2 regions of the Paenibacillus salivarius genome follow, and region 2 is predicted to be linked to the other one. Evidence: predicted binding sites of a transcription regulator. Region 2 holds the regulator's gene; the other holds the start of a gene.
The links. The regulator Rex, encoded in region 2, represses fermentation and respiration genes when NADH is low (regulators of the CRP and FNR family bind a similar motif). The targets are predictions, from matches to a motif close to TTGTGAAATATTTCACAA.
Positions count from the first base shown of each region.

Region 1: ACSFXJ_RS23950 (formate/nitrite transporter family protein) is a predicted target of Rex. The motif match lies at 1,492-1,509, and genes of this name have one in related genera.

Region 1 is NZ_CP195592.1:5,160,893-5,164,040, forward strand. Features, by position in the region: gene ACSFXJ_RS23945 (molybdopterin-containing oxidoreductase family protein) at 1-355, opposite strand, end outside; gene ACSFXJ_RS23950 (formate/nitrite transporter family protein) at 527-1,384, opposite strand; gene ACSFXJ_RS23955 (FAD-dependent oxidoreductase) at 1,594-2,955, opposite strand.
Region 2 is NZ_CP195592.1:2,515,937-2,519,084, reverse strand. Features, by position in the region: gene ACSFXJ_RS11385 (cell wall elongation regulator TseB-like domain-containing protein) at 1-7, opposite strand, end outside; gene ACSFXJ_RS11380 (amidohydrolase) at 50-1,348, opposite strand; gene ACSFXJ_RS11375 (redox-sensing transcriptional repressor Rex) at 1,326-1,988, opposite strand; gene dinG (ATP-dependent DNA helicase DinG) at 2,027-3,148, opposite strand, start outside.

The DNA.
Region 1 (3,148 bases), 2.6 Mb from region 2:
TTCCCATGTTGCCGTAAAAATTATAAGGCAGAATGCTTTCCGGCCCATGTTCCTGAATCAACGAACGATACCGTCCGGAAATTTCCGCAATCGCCTCGTCCCAGCTGATTCGTTCGAATTTCCCCTCGCCCTTGGCTCCGACACGCCGCATCGGGTACAGCACCCGTTCCGGGTGGTACACCCGCTCGGCCATATTTCGCACCTTATTGCAGATTGCGCCTTTCGTAATCGGATGATCCGGGTTTCCGGTCACCTTGACGATTTTTCCGTTTTCTTTATGCAAGAGCAAACCGCACGTATCCGGACAATCCAGCGGACAGACCGCGGGGAAGACGCCGTTTTGCTCGTCGATCATGTTTTTGTTCACAGTACTCCACCCACTCTCGTAAACATCCGGTTCTTTAATCTTAGGAAAAAGGCGGGGCGGTGTCTACTAGAAAACATGAAGCTGGAACCCTCCGTTGCAAAAAAAAACGGCCAATCCCCCGGCACGGAAGGACTGACCGATTTTCTTTACTACTCCATATTAAGCATGCTTACCGGCCGCTACGGAGGAAGCTTCCGTCGTAGACTGCCCTTTTTTTATCCCGTCATCGGCCGCCTGAGGCTTAACTCCGCCGTCTTTCAAATAAGCGGTCCAGTAGGCTCCGGCCACGAACAGCGCGCCGCCCGCCAAGTTACCCAGCCAGACCGGCACGAAATTTCGCAGGTATTCGCCCCAAGAATAATAACCTTCAAAGATGGCTGCCGGAATCAAAAACATATTGGCCACCACGTGCTGGAATCCGATCGCGACAAATGCCATCGTCGGGAACCAGATGCCGAGTATTTTTCCGCTCATATTATCCGCCCCGTAGGAGAGCCAAACGGCCAGTGCCACCAGCCAGTTGCAGCCGATCCCCGAAACGAACGCCTGCACGAAGCCGTCATCCAGCTTGTGTCCCGCCATATCGACCAGCTTCTCGAGGTAAACCCCGCTTGAGGTCAAACCGGCGACATGGCCGAAAAAATACGCGACAAACAGTGCGCCGATAAAGTTGCTGAGCGTAATAAGCACCAAATTTTTGCACATCTCGCCGGTGGTAATTTTCTTGGCCATCCGGGATAGCGGCACCGCCATCATGTTCCCGGTGAGCAGTTCCCCTCCCGCGAGCAGCACGAGAATCAGCCCGATCGGGAACACCGCCGCGCCGATAAAATTCGCGAAGCTGCCCCATTCCTTGGGCGCGCCGGCAATGACCCGAATATCCAGCAAAAAGCCGAGGGCGATGAACGCCCCGCCCAAAAAACCGAGCACCAGCACCGTAAGCAAAGGATTATGCGCCTTTTTGATCCCCATTTCGACCGTCACTTTAGCAATTTGATCCGGTTTATTGTAAGCCATCGAACATTTCCCCTTTTGACTTGTTGATGATCATGAGGTTTCCGACCCTTATTGTACCTGGCCCCGGAGGATCGTTAAGTAACATTCGTCACGAAATGGATGGATAATCGTGAATTCATTCACAAAAAAAGATTCCATGGCTACATCATGATGCCCCGACAGATCCGAGAATCCGCGGGGCTTATCATGACCTGCATTCTTTTCGCTTTTTAAGCGTTCACCGTTTCCCGTGCCGGAACTTCCGGGAGTGCACCGAGACCGGCGCTGTTCAGGAAGTTCCACGGCTTGTTGTAGTGCGGTTGGAAGAAGAAGTCGACAAACGCCAGTTCCTCCATCTTCATGCCGTTTTGAATGCACACCGAAATCGTGTTGATCGACTGGGTCAAGTCGACCTTCGACATGATTTGAGCGCCGAGAATACGGCGGGTCGCTTTTTCATATACGACCTTCAGCATCACGGGTTCATGCGTCGGCATAAATTCGGGACGATAGTTGTCCGTGATCATCACGGCTTCGGCTTCGATGCCCGCGTCCTTGGCCGCAACTTCGGTCATGCCCGTTCCGGCAATATTGTCCTCGTAAATTTTGATTCCCGATGTGCCTTGCGTCCCCATATATCTCACCGTTGGCGCGACCAGGTTGCGGGCAACCAGGGTGCCCATCCGAACCGCGTTGGTTGCGAGCGGAATGTAGGCATGCTTTTTCGTCGGGTTGTAAAATACCGCGCAGCTGTCGCCTGCCGCATACACGTCCGGCGTGCTGGTCCGCATGTATTCATCTACGATGATCGCGCCGTTATCCAACATGTCGACTTGCCCCTTCAACAGACCGGTGTTCGGACGGAAGCCGATGCACATGATCACCAGATCCGCATCGTATTGGCCGCGGTCGGTGACGACTTGGCGCACTTTGCCCTCCTCGCCTGTGAATTTTGTAACTTTCTCGCCCAAGGCGAGCCGGATTCCGTGGTCTTTCAACGATTCTTCGATTTTATCGGTATACTCGGCATCGAGATATTTGCTCAAAATGCGGTCCTCCGCGTCGATCAGCGTCACCTGCTTGCCGTTCAGCTGGAAGGCTTCGACCAATTCTACGCCGATGTAACCGGCGCCCACGACCACGATGTTTTTGGCCTGCTCCGCTTTTTCGATGATCGTGTTCGAATGGTTGAAGTTTTTCGAAAGCAAAATATTATCCAGCTCGATGCCTTCGAATTTCGGAACGATCGGCCACGAGCCCGTCGTTACGACCAGCTTGTCGAACGTATCGCCAAACTCCTCTCCGGTCTCCAGGTTGCGGGCCCGCAATGTTTTGGCCTTGGTGTCCACCGCGGTCACCTCATGCCGCATCTTGGTGTTGACGCCGAGCTCGGCAAGCTGCGCGGGCGACGAATAGAACAAACCTTGGGGATCCTTCACCATGCCGCCAACGTAAAGGGCGATCCCGCACGACAGAAAAGAGATATTGTCATTGCGCTCATAAACCGTAATTTCCGCTTCGGGGTAAAGCTTTGCTGTATTAACAATGGCTGCCGTTCCTGCATGGGTACATCCGATAACTGCTACTTTCATGATTTCTTCCTCCTCATATCCCCTTGTACTGTATCTGTAACAATTCGGGGTATTATTTGTGAAATTAGTCACTTTATAAACGATGTGTTTGTGAATTTGTTCACCTTATGATCTTATTATAGTGTGACATTTTTCACATTGCAAGAGGTAAATCCGTCGTTCTTAAATTATTCACAATTTTAAGTATTTCTCG
Region 2 (3,148 bases):
TCCTCAAGCCTCTCTTCCTTTCCCCATGAACATTATCATCCGCTACGCCCTAGCGGCCAAGAAGGCTTTCGAAAGCGGCCTGTGCTTCAAAACGGACTTTTTCCTCATCCAGCGTGAGGCACATACCGTGTTTTACGACTTGTTTGCCGTTGACCCAAACATGCTCTACGTCTTTGGCTCCGCCCGAGTATACCACATGGGATATATAATCGGTACGCGGCAGGAAATGGGCCTGCTCCGTATTTACCGCAATGAAGTCGGCTTTCATGCCTGCCGCCAATCTACCGGTGTCTTGCAAATAGAGCGACTTCGCCCCGTACTCCGTTCCCATCCGCAGCGCTTCCCGTGCCGGAATGGCTGTCGGGTCACCGGAAACCCCTTTATGAATCAAAGCTGCCAACCTGATTTCCTCGAACATGTCGAGGTTGTTGTTGCTGGCCGGACCGTCCGTGCCGAGCGATACCGTAACCCCGGCGGCAAGCAGTTCCGGAACGCGGGCGACGCCGCTGGCCAGTTTGAGATTGCTGCCCGGGTTGTGGGAAACGGCCACCTTGTTAGCAGCCAATATTTCGATTTCCTCGTCGTTCAGATGAACGGCATGAGCGACCAATGACGGACGGCTGAACAACCCAAGGTTCAGCAAATGCTGAACCGGCCGTACTCCGTAATCCGCCACATTTTGTTCCACCTCTGCCCGGGTTTCCGACATATGCGTATGTAGCGGCAAATCCAGGTCATGCGCCGCCTGAACGATTTTTTCGATATAGTCCGGCGGACAGGTGTAAGGAGCATGCGGCGACATCATCGTCGTAATCCGTCCGTCCGCCTTTCCGTGCCAGCCTTTGGCGAACGCAATCGCGTCTTCCAGTTTATGCTGCTGCACATCCGGCGGGCACAAGCCGATCACTCCGCGCGTGAGCACGGCTCGAATGCCCGACTGCTCCACGACGGAAGCTACCTGATCCATATGATCATACATATCCAGGAAAGTCGTCGTGCCGCCTTTCAGCATTTCCAAGACGGACAACGCAGTCCCCCAGTATACATCATTGCCGGTAAATTTCGCTTCCATCGGCCACATTTTGGTTTGCAGCCACTCCTGCAGCACCATGTCGTCCCCGTAACCGCGCAGCAGCGACATCGCCGCGTGCCCGTGCGTATTGACCAGCCCCGGGAGGAACAGCAAGCCTTTGCCGTCAAAGGTTTCCGCTCCCTCCACGCCTTCCGGGCGCTGCTCTCCGATATAAGTAATGGTACTGCCTTCGATCAACATGTAACCGCGGATGACCGGTGTTTCCCGGTCAGGCACCGCGAAGGTTCCGTCTTTAATCAGCCACTTTCGTGTCATGTTCTTTTAATTCCTTTCCGCCATCCAGATAGTAAGCCAAGCTCATAAGATCGGTTGTGAAATCGGCCGCATGTACGCGCACGTCTGAAGGGACCTTAAGAATAATAGGAGCAAAATTCAAAATCGCCCCGATTCCCGCGGCAACCAGTTGATCAGCCACACGCTGAGCCTCCGGAGCGGGCACCGTGATAATACCGATCCGAATTTGCTTGTTTTTTACGGTTTCCACCAGCTCATCAATCGGCTGAATCGTTATATTGTTGATTTGGCTTCCGATTTTGTCCGGAGAAGCGTCAAAAACAGCGACGATTTTCATCGTATCCTTCAAGTAAGCATTGTAGTTGGACAGCGCATGCCCGAGGTTACCGGCACCGATTAAGGCCACGTTGATCTGCTGGTCCAGGTTCAAAATCTGGCGGATCTTTTCGATCAAGTAGGAAACGTCATAACCGATTCCCTTGCGGCCAAAGTCCCCGAAATAAGCAAGATCCTTGCGGATTTGAGCAGGGTTTAAATCGAGCTTTTGACCGAGCTCCTGTGAAGACACCGTCGGGACTTCCCGGCGGCTGAGCTCATTTAGAAAGCGTAAATACACGGGTAATCTGCGCACCACGGCATCCGAAATTTTTTCCGACTTCATTATATATTTCCCCCTCATTGGTACGATTTGAACAACGATTACTGTCCGTCTTCGGCGTCCAGCCATTCCGATATGCGCGGAACCATCTGCGTAAGCGGCATATGCTCCATCTTCGGTCCGGGCAAGGAATACAAAAAGTATTTACCGTAGTATGATTCAAGGATGCGTGTATCATAAACAACCACGATGCCGCGGTCTTGAGAAGAACGGACCAGTCGTCCGAAGCCTTGCTTAAATCGGATGACGGCTTGCGGTACGGACAGCTTCATGAAAGGATTTTTCTTTTCCTGCTGAAGCCGTTCGCTCTTCGCTTCCACGAGCGGATGGTTGGGCGGCTGAAAAGGCAGTCGGACAATCGCGAGACACGTGAGAGCTTCCCCGGGGATGTCCACCCCTTCCCAAAAACTGCTTGTGCCTAGCAATACGGATGCTTCTTGCCCTTGAAAACGGCGGGTCAGCTTGGTTCGGCTACCGCTGTCCATGCCTTGTCCGATCACGGTTATGCCTTCATCCGCCAGAAGTTCCTTCAATGGGTCGTACACCTGCCTCAACATCCGGTAGGAGGTGAACAATACCAGCATCCGTCCTTTGGTTTTGGCCGCCGTATCCGCAAGGGAGCGTACCAGGGTGTTCACAAAGTGGTCGTCGCCCACGTTCCCCTTCACGCTCGGAAAATCCCGCGGAATGACAAGCAATGCCTGTTCCCGGTAATTGAACGGGGAGGGGAGCATCGACGTAATCAGCTTTCCCTGCTCGGAGGCATCCGTCAAGCCCAATTGGTCGATCATATATTGGAACGATTTATCGACCGATAAAGTAGCAGAGGTCATGACTACGCTTTTTTTCACATCAAAGAAATAGCCCTTTAACTGCGCGCTGACATCGATCGGAACGGCAAAAATTTGCAGCGATTTGCTTCGGAAATTGCCGTTTCCTTCGATCCAATACACGGTATTGATATCCTCAAGCTTCATGAAGAAACGCAAGGCGTCGCGTTCGGTTCCAAGATCCTTAAGCAGCCCGTTGATATCCGTGATCAGGCTTTCGTAGCCCAAATCCTGTTCGTCGTCCTTCAATTCGGCCAAAAGTTTTTCGCCTTTTCGCAGGACATCGCCCAGCGTGACGTAAATCTGGTTTTCCAGAGCGACGAGCGCGTCCCA